DNA from 3 places in the Pseudoalteromonas sp. PSi26 genome. Region 2 is predicted to be linked to each of the others. Evidence: predicted binding sites of a transcription regulator. Region 2 holds the regulator's gene; each other region holds the start of a gene.
What was found. The regulator sigma-54, encoded in region 2, starts transcription at its own class of promoters, with help from an activator protein. The targets are predictions, from matches to a motif close to GTTGGCACGNNNNTNGNNT.
Positions count from the first base shown of each region.

Region 1 (4,257 bases), on a different contig from region 2:
CACGCGAGCACTTTATGGGGTCACACGAAGTACAGCCAGTTAACGGTGACAGAAACCGAGGATTTATAGACGCAGATGTATTTGGCAAAATCACCTTACTACCAAAAAAGTGATGTAAGCTAGCGTGTGGTTGGGTTGGGCGCAGCGAAACAAAACGAAAAAACCAACCAACAAAATAGAGGCTTTGAACTATCAGTTGTTTTAGCGCTTGCTCTTTTACTTCTCATTAACTTTTCTTTATGCAAATATTTTTTAAGCATATTTTTCACAAAGAGGACAAGAGGCGCTTCGCTTTTAGAGCTCAGTATTGATAACTGAAAGCTTCTCTTGCTTTAAAAGCAAAAAAGCCGCTGTATTTTGCAATACAGCGGCTTTTAAAAATCATTATTCTAAATTAATAGATTATGATTTAGGAGCGCGACCCGCACGTTTACGCTCATTTTCAGTTAAATGACGTTTACGAATACGAATGTTCTCAGGTGTAACTTCTACTAACTCATCATCAGCAATAAACTCAAGCGCTTGCTCAAGTGAATAGTTCAGATGTGGTGTCAATGTTTGTGCTTCATCTGTACCAGATGCACGAACGTTAGTAAGTTGCTTACCTTTAAGCGCGTTAACTGTAAGGTCGTTATCGCGGCTATGAATACCGATAACCATACCTTCATAAACTTCAACACCGTGACCGATGAATAAACGGCCGCGCTCTTGTAAGTTAAATAATGCGTTGGTAAGTGCTTTACCTGTTGCGTTTGCAATCATTACGCCGTTCTTACGAACACCTAGCTCGCCACCTTTGTGCGGACCGTAGTGATCGAACGTATGGTAAAGTAAACCAGAACCCGAAGTAAGTGTCATGAACTCAGTTTGGAAACCGATTAAGCCACGGCTTGGGATCATAAAGTCCATACGCATACGGCCTTTACCATCTGGTGCCATGTCAGTAAGTTCACCCTTACGAAGACCAATTTGCTCCATGATAGAACCTTGGTGCTCTTCTTCACAGTCAATCGTTAGTGTTTCATACGGTTCTTCTAACACACCATCAACAGTACGTAAGATTACTTCTGGACGAGATACAGCTAGCTCGTAACCTTCACGACGCATGTTCTCGATTAAGATACCAAGGTGTAATTCACCACGACCCGATACGCGGAAGCTATCTGGATTATCTGTATCTGCAACACGAAGTGCAACGTTGTGTACTAATTCTTTGTCTAAACGCTCACGAATATTACGTGATGTTACAAACTTACCTTCTTTACCACAGAACGGAGAGTTGTTTACAGAGAACGTCATTGTTACTGTTGGCTCATCAACACTTAGTGGTGGTAATGCTTCAACGTTGTTAGGACAACAAATAGTATCTGAAATCTTAAGCTCGCCTAAACCTGTTACAGTAACGATGTTACCAGCATAAGCTTTATCAGTGTCGATACGCTCAAGGCCTAGGTAGCTTTGTACTGAACCAATCTTACCGTTACGAGTCGTGCCGTCAGCGCTGATAACTGTAACTTGTTGATTAGTCGCAACAGAACCACGTTTAATACGACCAATACCGATTACACCTTTATATGAGTTGTAATCAAGCTGAGAGATTTGCATTTGGAAGTCACCTTCAGGATCTGCATCCGGTGGTGATACTTCATCAACGATCATCTTGAACATAGGTTCCATGTTGTCTGATGGCTCGTCTAAATCTAATGTTGCCCAGCCGTTGATAGCTGATGCGTAAATTACTTTAAAGTCTAACTGTTCATCAGTTGCACCAAGGTTATCGAATAAATCAAAGATTTGATCCATAACCCAATCTGGGCGTGCACCTGGCTTATCAATTTTATTGATAACTACGATTGGCTTTAAGCCTTGCGCGAATGCCTTTTGCGTTACGAAACGCGTTTGTGGCATTGGACCTTCTTGAGCATCAACAAGTAATAATACTGAGTCAGCCATCGAAAGTACGCGTTCAACTTCACCACCGAAATCGGCGTGTCCCGGGGTATCTACGATATTGATGTGGTAGTCATTCCAAGAGATAGCTGTGTTTTTAGCTAAAATGGTAATACCACGTTCTTTCTCAATGTCGTTTGAGTCCATCACGCGCTCTTCGTTACCGCCGCGTGTTTCTAATGTACCTGATTGCTCAAGTAGTTTGTCAACCAGAGTTGTTTTACCGTGGTCAACGTGCGCGATAATCGCTATATTTCTTAACTGTTCGATGCTCATATATTTACTCAGAGAAATTAAATTCTCAATGATCCTGCAAGATCTACGCACTCATCTGCGTTTTCACGAGATGTCCAAGCATAGGATTTAAAAGGGCGCATATTATCCCTCATTAATGACATGGATGAAAGTTTATCCAATACAATTTTCAAAACTTTCTCAATACTTTTACTAAGTATCTGTTTTATATATGACAATTATATGAAATAAATTGTCATTATTTTTTCAAAAATGCAGTTTACACTATTTAGACGATATTTTTGGCACTCTTTTACATTTAGGTTATGCTAATTTCGAGCGATTAAATTAACAACAAATTGTAGTGCACATAGTCTGCACCAAAGTGGAATTTAACCGCACCATATTGGTGCTATTTTATGCCCCACATTGTAGCAACTAAGTTTTTTTAACCTATAAACATAGAGTTATAAAAATGGCACAAAATCAGCTTAATAAATCCCAAAGCAATTATGCAGCAATAATAAAACCCAATAGTTGGAGGACACATGTCACAATCGGTTTTAGATTTTATTAAAGAAAATGACGTTAAGTTCATTGATTTACGCTTTACTGATACAAAGGGTAAAGAGCAACATGTATCTATTCCTCATCACCAAGTTGATGAAGATTTTTTCGAAGACGGTAAAATGTTCGACGGTTCTTCAATTGCTGGTTGGAAAGGCATAAACGAATCAGACATGGTATTAATGCCTGTTGCTGAATCAGTAAAACTTGACCCATTCACTGAAGAAACAACATTAATCGTACGTTGTGACGTTGTAGAGCCTTCTACACTTCAAGGTTACGAGCGTGACCCACGTTCAGTTGCAAAACGCGCTGAAGAGTACATGAAGTCTACAGGTATCGCTGATACTGTATTATTTGGCCCAGAGCCAGAGTTCTTCCTTTTTGACGATGTTAAATACAAATCAGACATGTCTGGTTCAATGTACAAAGTTGACGCTGTAGAAGCGGCATGGAACTCAGATAAAGATTACGAAGGCGGTAACACTGGCCACCGTCCAGGTGTTAAAGGCGGTTACTTCCCTTGTTCACCTGTTGATTCTTCACAAGATTGGCGTTCAGCTACCTGTTTAGTACTTGAAGAACTAGGTCAAGTAGTAGAGGCACATCACCACGAAGTAGCAACAGCTGGCCAAAATGAAATTGCAACTCGCTTTAACACTATGGTTTTAAAAGCAGATGAAATCCAAGAAATGAAATATGTTATTCATAACATGGCTCATTTATATGGAAAAACAGCTACATTCATGCCTAAGCCAATTGTTGGCGATAACGGTTCTGGTATGCACTGTCACCAGTCTTTAGCTAAAGACGGTGTTAACTTATTTGCTGGTGATAAATACGGCGGTCTGTCTGAAGAAGCGCTTTACTACATTGGCGGTATTATCAAGCATGCTAAAGCTATTAACGCATTTGCTAACGCATCAACTAACTCGTACAAACGTTTAGTACCAGGCTTTGAAGCGCCAGTAATGCTTGCATACTCTGCACGTAACCGTTCTGCTTCAATCCGTATTCCAGTGGTACCATCTGCGAAAGGTCGTCGTATCGAAGTACGCTTCCCAGATCCAACAGCTAACCCATACCTTGCTTTCTCAGCAATGCTTATGGCTGGTCTTGACGGTATCAAAAACAAGATTCACCCTGGTGATGCAATGGATAAAGACTTATACGACTTACCAGCAGAAGAAGCAGCAGAAATTCCACAAGTTGCATCTTCACTTGGTGAAGCATTAGATGCATTAAGTGCTGACCGTGAGTTCTTAACTCAAGGTGGTGTTTTCACTGATGACCTAATCGATGCTTACATTGCACTTAAAGGTCAAGAAGTTGAAAAACTTAACATGACAACTCACCCAGTTGAGTTCGAAATGTACTACAGCTGTTAATTTGACACTGTAAAAGAATGTGTGTTCTCAAGCCCGCTTTGCGGGCTTTTTTAATGGTAAATTAAATTAAACTCCACTAAAGTTAAGCAATCATAAAAATTGCAGGGTAGCAGTGTGA
Region 1 is NZ_JBHNYT010000011.1:53,742-57,998, reverse strand. Features, by position in the region: gene ACFI34_RS12850 (CBM9 family sugar-binding protein) at 1-113, shown strand, start outside; gene typA (translational GTPase TypA) at 403-2,226, opposite strand; gene glnA (glutamate--ammonia ligase) at 2,733-4,139, shown strand; gene ACFI34_RS12835 (DUF4124 domain-containing protein) at 4,254-4,257, shown strand, end outside.
Region 1: the regulator sigma-54 is predicted to act here: its motif matches at 2,659-2,677, upstream of glnA (glutamate--ammonia ligase).

Region 2 (4,257 bases):
TAAAAACAAAGCTCAATTTAAATGATGAGCAAATTGCCTACATTGGTGATGATGGCCCAGACATGCCAGTGATGGAGTTAGTAGGGTTTGCCGTTGCTGTGAATGACGCCCATCCGCTTATAAAACGTTTAGCACATTATACAACACAAATGCTGGGTGGCTTTGGTGCCGTGAGAGAACTTACCGACCTACTAATGCTTGAAAATAACAAACCTTTGACCACAAAAGGGACTAGTTCATGAATGCTGCGCGCATAATATTAAGCGTTTTATTCATCAGCTGTATGGTTTGGCTTTGGTACCCTTATTTCACACAAGTAAATTTACCACAACAAACCGAAGCAGACATAATTGCAAAGCCCGATTACACAGCCATAGAGCTAAAACAAACAGCGTATGACGAAAATGGGAAAATCAGCCATAAAGTAACGGCAGCGCGAATGGAGCTATATCAAGAATTAGGGTTTACCTTTTTTGATGAACCTATTTTTACGCTATACAACAACAAACAAACATGGCGTATTAACGCTAATGAAGCAACATTATACGAAGGCAGACAATTAATATTAGAAGGTAACGTTGTTGCTAGTAATTTAACTGATAACGCAATGATAGATAAAATTAATGCTGATAACATTCAGGTAGATATAAAATTACTAACGATGCAATCAGAGCAGCCTGTCATTATTACTGGGCCCAATTTAAAAATCACCGGTAAAGGCTTAGAAGCCGATTTAAAAACCGAAGTGATAAAATTAATTAACCATACGCGAACTATTTATTATGACCAATAAACTATCAACACTCTTTATTATTCCAACATTTTTACTTGCATTAGGTACTAATGCCGCTGAACCAACAGCGCCACTTTCTGCAAATCAGATTTCGATTAGTGCGGATAAACAAGAGGGTCAACTAAAAGAAAACGTAGGTATCTTCGAAAAAAATGTTGAAATTATTCATGGCGACAGAAAAATTACCGCAGACCGCCTTGAGGTTCACAAGCGCGATGAGCTAGGCGACAACAAGCAACTGTTAATTGCCACAGGTACACCTGCATATTTTGAAGAAAAACAAGCCGACGGCACAATAATGAGCGCCAGCGCTAATGAAGTTAGGTACGATGTTTCAACGCGTTTTTTAACATTAATTGGAGATGCAGAGATATCTCAAGCTGGGCAAAAAATGAATGCTAAAAGCATTACCTATGATATAGAACAGCAGCTTATTAGCGCCGAAAAAGATGAAAGTTCAACAGACCGTGTACACACTATCTTAGTGCCTGTGGAGCCTAAAAAAAATGACAAAGGCCAACCATGAGTACATTAAAAGCAGAGCTACTAGCCAAAAGCTACAAAGGCCGTGAAGTTGTAAAAAATGTGGGCTTAGAAGTTAAAGCTGGCAGTATTGTAGGCTTGCTTGGGCCAAACGGCGCAGGTAAAACAACAACCTTTTACATGATTGTAGGCTTAGTCCCTAGCGACAAAGGCAAAATATCTATCGACGAGAATGATATTACGCTTTTACCTATGCATAGTCGTGCTAGATTAGGCATTGGCTACTTACCACAAGAGTCGTCTATATTTAGAAAGCTAACGGTGTATCAAAACTTAATGGCTATTTTAGAAACTCGAAAGGGGCTCACTAAGCAAGCCAGAGAAGATACACTGAATAATCTATTAGATGAATTTAGCATTCAACACATTCGCGACAGCAAAGGTATGGCATTATCGGGCGGAGAACGTCGTAGAGTGGAGATTGCACGTGCTTTAGCTGCAGATCCAAAGTTTATTTTGTTAGACGAACCATTTGCCGGTGTTGACCCTATCTCAGTATTAGATATTAAAAAAATTATTGAACACCTAAAAAACCGTGGTATTGGCGTATTAATAACAGACCACAATGTGAGAGAAACCCTTGATGTTTGTGAAAAAGCCTACATTGTTTCTCATGGGGAACTGATTGCTTCTGGTACCCCTGAACACGTATTAAATGATAAAACTGTACGCGATGTATATTTAGGCGAGCAATTTAGGCTGTAACATTTACGCCTTATTTATAAGCATCTGCTAGTATTAATTATAACAACTTAAAAGGATTGTTAGAGATACATGAGGCAATCACTACAGCTGCGCATGGGCCAGCAACTTACAATGACACCTCAGTTGCAACAGGCTATTCGCTTGCTGCAATTAAGCACATTGGATCTTCAGCAAGAAATACAAGAAGCGCTCGACAGCAACCCATTACTTGAGGTTGAGGAGCAAGACTATGCCGATGACCTTGCGGGCAAAAATGAGCAAAAAGCGGATAACGATGAAGTTACAGTAAGCGCATCTGCCGATGAAGCCCCCAGCGAGTTCGAACAAGACAGTGGTGAAGCCCTTGCTAAAGATACCGTAAGTGACGACATGGCAATGGACGTTAGCTGGGATGAGTACATGAGTGCAGCCCCTGCATCCTCTTCAGGCCCAATGCCTGAAGATGAGTCTATATATCAGGGCGCATCAACTGAAACGCTTCACGAGTACTTAATGTGGCAATTACAATTAACGCCATTTAGCCCTACAGATGAAGCCATTGCTATTGCAATAGTTGAAGCGGTGGATGATTCAGGCATACTGACACTCAGTTGCGAAGAGATTTTAGAGAGCTTTAATCAAGATAACGACGATGACGTTGAGGTTGAACTTGATGAAATAGAGGCGGTTTTAAAGCGCATTCAGCTATTTGACCCAGTGGGTATTGCAGCACGAAGCTTACAAGAATGTTTATGTATTCAGTTAAATCAGTTTGATAAAGGCACCCCTTTTATTGATGAAACAAAAATGATTTTAACCGAGCACATAGATTTGTTAGCTGCTCGCGACTACCGTACATTAATGAAAAAAACGAAGCTCAAAGAAGATGAGCTTAAAGAAGTAATGACACTTATTCATACGCTTAATCCAAAGCCTGCAGACACAATAGTGCGAGAAGAGTCTGAGTATGTAATACCTGATGTGTCGGTTAAGAAAATTAAAGGCCGCTGGGTAGTTGAACTAAACCCAGACAGCATGCCAAAAATTCGTGTAAACAGTCAGTATGCTGCAATGTCGCGTACAGTTAAATCGAGCGGTGATAGCCAATTTATTCGCTCACATTTACAAGAAGCTAAATGGTTTATAAAAAGTTTAGAAAGCAGAAACGACACGCTTTTAAAAGTGACAAACTGTATTGTAAAGCAACAACAAGGCTTTTTTGAACACGGCCCAGAAGCCATGAAACCTATGGTTTTAAATGATGTTGCCGAAATGGTAGAAATGCACGAATCAACAATTTCGCGTGTAACTACTCAAAAGTATATGCACACACCGCGTGGAATATTTGAGCTTAAATACTTTTTCTCAAGCCACGTAAGCACCGAAAATGGTGGGGAATGTTCATCTACAGCGATACGTGCACTTATTAAAAAATTAATCGCAGCAGAAAACTCAGCAAAACCATTGAGTGATAGCAAAATTGCGGATATATTGGCTGAGCAAGGAATTAAAGTAGCAAGACGTACAATCGCAAAATATCGCGAATCTCTTGCTATTCCACCGTCAAATCAGCGAAAGAGCCTGATTTAAGACGCTAAACAAAGAGGGTAATGCTTATGCAACTAAATTTAACTGGTCGTCATGTAGAACTAACTGATTCATTAAGAGACTATATAAATACCAAATTTGCGAAGCTAGAAAGGCACTCTGATCATATTAATAATGTTCATGTCATTCTTGATATAGAAAAATTAAATCAAAAAGCAGAAGCAACTATTCATGTAAGTGGTGCTGAACTATTCGCATCCACTGAACATCAAGATATGTATGCAGCGATTGATTCACTGATTGACAAGCTTGACCGTCAAGTCATTAAACACAAAGAGAAGCTTGCTCGACACTAATATGATGAAACTAAGTTCACTTATATGCCAGGACTGCAGCAAAGCTGCGGTCCTTTTTAATAGTAAAAAAAGAATTTTAGAGTTTATTAGCGAGCTTGCTCACGATAAATTACCGTATTTGTCTCAACAGGATATTTTAGGCGCCTTGTTAACTCGCGAAAAGCTAGGTAGCACAGGAATAGGAAGAGGCATAGCTATTCCACATGGTCGAATGAGCGGCGCACAAGAACCTTTAGCATTGGTGTTAGTAAGTGAAACACCGATTAACTTTGATGCTATAGACAATCGACCTGTTGATATTTTTGTTGCACTCATCGTACCTGATGGTGATAA
Region 2 is NZ_JBHNYT010000016.1:75,050-79,306, reverse strand. Features, by position in the region: gene kdsC (3-deoxy-manno-octulosonate-8-phosphatase KdsC) at 1-242, shown strand, start outside; gene lptC (LPS export ABC transporter periplasmic protein LptC) at 239-793, shown strand; gene lptA (lipopolysaccharide transport periplasmic protein LptA) at 783-1,319, shown strand; gene lptB (LPS export ABC transporter ATP-binding protein) at 1,316-2,041, shown strand; gene ACFI34_RS15935 (RNA polymerase factor sigma-54) at 2,111-3,610, shown strand; gene hpf (ribosome hibernation promoting factor) at 3,637-3,924, shown strand; gene ptsN (PTS IIA-like nitrogen regulatory protein PtsN) at 3,929-4,257, shown strand, end outside.

Region 3 (4,257 bases), on a different contig from region 2:
AATTAACTGAATTAGCATCATTTCTATTAGTTCATTAGGAAGCGCAAGGACAGTGCTTGAAACAGAGTTTTGCCACTGAATACGTTGCTTTCGTGCCGTTAGACGATGCTCAAAATGACCATTAATTTTTTTAATTAAATGATCAATATTAACCTCGCTTGAGCTGTTTATCGTTGCTCTAATAGCGTTATAGCTGAGTAGGCTGTCTATCATCATGCGAAGGCGCACCGTAGATTGAGTGATCAGAGCAAGCACCGCTTTTTGTTCGTTATTAATAGGGCCAACAATTTCATCGGTTAGTAAATCGGTTCCTTCAACCATAGAGGCAAGTGGTGTTTTAAGTTCGTGTGTTACGTGGCGTAAAAACGTATCCTTTTGTTGCTCAAGCATATACAGCTGAGTTTGTACCCACTGTAGTTTTTCTCCGAGTTCGACTAACTCTGACGAGCCTTTTACGGCTATTTTTTGCTGCCAGTCACCCTGCCCTAGCTTATCAATAACCCTAGTAAGCCCTTTTAAGCGCAAACTTATACGCCATAAAAAGCCGCCGCCAACCAATAAAGTAAGAGGAATAAGTGCCACTAGCCAATTTATAAACGACGCTTGTAGCCTGGCTAGCTCGTTTTGGTTATGGGTTATTTGCGCTTCGTTTTTATTTTTGAGCCACACTGTGAGCTCTGTAATTGACTCGCTTATGGGTAAGAAGAGCTCTGCTTTTTGCTGTTTTTTCTCAACGAGCTGGTGTTGTGCTGTTTGCAAAATAGTTAAAAGCTGTGTCCATTGGTTTATGTAGTCTGGGTTTGCATTAATGTGTTTGAGTTCATTTATGCTCTGCACAGACGATTCCCATTTATCAACAATGAGGGTGTTGAGCGCATCACTTTTTAACACCCAATTTTGCCTTGTTGCGCGCTCAACGCTATTAAGGTCTTGCTTTAAATTAGCGAACGATTTTGTGAGCTGGTAATGGTTACTCACAATTTGCTGGGTGGTTGCTAGCTGTTTATTTAACGCATTTAAAAAAACAATAACCACAATAGAAAGTGGCAATAACGACAGCAGCATGCTTAACGCAAACTGCCCTATTAAATTAGGGCGCCAATTAAGCATTGCATTGTAATGTTTAGCAAACGTTGCAGCCATTGCAGTAAACTCTGTAAGTAAATAACGCGCCTATTATTATCAATACCGCCTATACACATGCTGAACCATATTCATTTTAAATCGCCATTTTGTTGCTAAACAGCAACAGCACAACTGATTGATTTAACTAAGATCACAAAAAATACCTTCAACCCTGTTGCTGTATTTACACAAAATTACACACAGTCAGTGTAATTTTTACCTACAACCCCAAACCAAAAAAACATAACTCATTGAAAGTAAATAAAAATAAAATTTGGCACCCTTTTTGTAATGGGTGTAATAAATAAATTTAATAGGGAAATACACATGAACATTAACACTTTGGTTTTTTCAACATTACTTGCGTTGGGTTTAGTGAATACAGGCGCATACGCTATGGACGTTGACGCTACGTTTAATGAACTCGATAAGGACAGCAACGGCCTGTTAAGCGAAGCCGAGGCAAAAATGGACGCCGTGCTTAAGGAAAACTTTGCACAAATAGACACAGACCAAAATGGTCAGTTGTCGCTAAATGAATTCAGAAAATTTATCCAATAAATTAACTTCAAAAGGAATGAAATTATGAAACAACTTATTGCTGCTTTTTTATTATTATTTTTAGCTATCAGTGCAACGGTATTAGCTTCTCCTTCGGCCGTGCGATTTGCACACTTAGATACAAACATGGACGGAAGTATCTCGTTTGTTGAAGCCAAGCAGGATAAAGAGCTACTTAGGCAGTTTACCGATTTAGACGAAGACAACGACGAGATGATCTCTAAAGCTGAGTTTGAAAACTTTAAGCCATAACAGATTAAGTTTTGCTTAAGCTTTTAACTTGTAAAGTGTACTAAAGCATTTGCCATAATCCCTGAGGGAATGTGTAAAAGGATTTAATGTTGGGAGTTAAATTATGGCAAGTGCTTTATCTCATTAAGCGTAATACCTCACTATTCAATACAACTTAATTACCCTTTTGGAAGGACTACCATGAAGATACGTTACTTTGTAACCACCATAGCGTTGATTTTAAGTTTTAATGCCTTAGCACTTGATGTAAAACAGCGCTTTGATCACCTTGATACAGATAAAAGCGGTTACCTTACTCATAACGAATTAGAACGCCAGCCCCAGTTACTTAGCACGTTTATAATGTGGGATAAAAACCAAGATAAACAAATTTCATTAATTGAATTTAAAAACTACCTTACTAACAATCTTTACTGAGTATTTTAATGAATCCCATACACTTTTTTATTTTATGCACTCTAACCGTATTTAGTGCATCAAGCTTTGCCGCAAGTGACACTATTAACAACCAGTTTAAAAAAATAGATAGAAATAAAGACGGATTTTTAACGCGTTCTGAAGCCTTAATAGACCCCGCCTTGTGGTCTAAGTTTATTCGTTACGACCAAGATAAAGACGGCCGGCTAACACTGAGCGAATACCATTTATATGCCAGTAAGTAGCCCTTACATAAGTAACCTTTCTGACTTAAGGTTTTAGGTAATTAATTTAACAGCTAAGCAACCAGCTTAGCTTTAACTGTCTATTTTACGAGCTTATCGCATCCTATTGGTATTCTAAAAAAGGGTTTGCTAGTGTTATTGCACTAAAAATAACAAAACAGTGCCCTATGTTACTCAAAAAAATACTTAAACCACTTGTGCTTGCCAGCCTTTTTACAGGCTCTAGCTTTGCGATTGCGCAAACCAAAGTTATTTATAATGCCAATGGTTATACCCCGCTTTATAAAGGCAAAATGCAAAAAGGCGAGCTTCAACAATTTAGCACTTTGGTTATAAAAGATGGCAAAGTTGTAAAAGTAGGCGGCGACACACTAAAAGAAAGCTTTCCAGATGCCAAATTAGTAAATGCAGAAGGCAACACATTACTGCCCGGCTTAATTGATGCCCACGGCCATGTTATTGGGCTAGGAGATAACTTATCGCAGTTAGATGTACGCGGCGCTAAGTCGGTTGATGACGTTACAAATAAACTAAAGCAATTTGCGCAAGGCAAACAAGGTTGGATCATCGGCCGAGGCTGGAACCAAGAGTTATGGCCAGATACGCGCTTTCCTACCGCTAAAGATTTAGACAAAGTAGTAAGCGATCGTCCGGTTGTTTTATCTCGTGTTGATAGCCATGCAATTTGGGTTAACTCAAAAGCGCTTGAGCTTGCGGGCATTAACGCTGATACAAAATCGCCAAAAGGCGGTGAAGTAATAAAAGATGAATTTGGTCACCCTACCGGTATTTTTGTTGATAAAGCTGAGTCGTTAATTGTTCAGCACATGCCAGCCCCTTCAAAACAAGATATTAGCAACTCGCTAGATGCCGCAGGTAAGCACTTATTAAGCCTAGGTATTACTTCTACTCATGACGCTGGCATAGATAAAGCCACATGGGAAGTGTACAAAGAGCGCGGTGATCAAGGCAATTTACCATTACGTATTGTGGCAATGCTAAGCGGTGCTAGCCCAGATTTACCAGCTATGCTAAAAGCCGGGCCATATCACGATAACTACGACTTTATGGAAATTCGTAGTGTAAAAGTATATGCCGATGGTGCATTAGGCTCGCGTGGCGCAGCCCTTATTGAAGATTATGCCGACCGTGCTGGCCATCATGGGTTAATGCTTGAAACCCAAGAGAAACTCGAAGCACTATTTACCCAAAGCTTTAAAAATGGCTTTACCGCCAACACCCATGCCATTGGTGACAAAGCCAATCGTGTGGTTTTAGACGCTTACGAAAATGTGTTTAAAAAAACAGGCGGTATTCTACTGCGCAACCGAATTGAGCACGCACAAATAGTAACGCCAGACGATATTCCTCGATTTAAAGCACTAAAAATTATTCCATCTATGCAACCTGTACATGCAACATCTGACATGCATATGGCAGAGCAGCGCCTGACTGAAAAGCAACTTAGCTTTGCGTACGCATGGCAAACATTTTTACAACAAGGTTCAGTGGTTGCTGCGGGTTCTGACTACCCTGTAGAGCTTGCAAATCCGTTTGATGGTTTATATTCAGCAATTACACGAATGGATCATAACAAACAGCCTGAAAACGGCTGGCGTCCAAGCGAAGTACTAAGTCGCGAAGATGCACTACGTGC
Region 3 is NZ_JBHNYT010000002.1:82,379-86,635, reverse strand. Features, by position in the region: gene ACFI34_RS02425 (sensor histidine kinase) at 1-1,143, opposite strand, end outside; gene ACFI34_RS02420 (EF-hand domain-containing protein) at 1,453-1,686, shown strand; gene ACFI34_RS02415 (EF-hand domain-containing protein) at 1,711-1,938, shown strand; gene ACFI34_RS02410 (EF-hand domain-containing protein) at 2,119-2,355, shown strand; gene ACFI34_RS02405 (EF-hand domain-containing protein) at 2,364-2,600, shown strand; gene ACFI34_RS02400 (amidohydrolase) at 2,768-4,257, shown strand, end outside.
Region 3: the regulator sigma-54 is predicted to act here: its motif matches at 1,399-1,417, upstream of ACFI34_RS02420 (EF-hand domain-containing protein).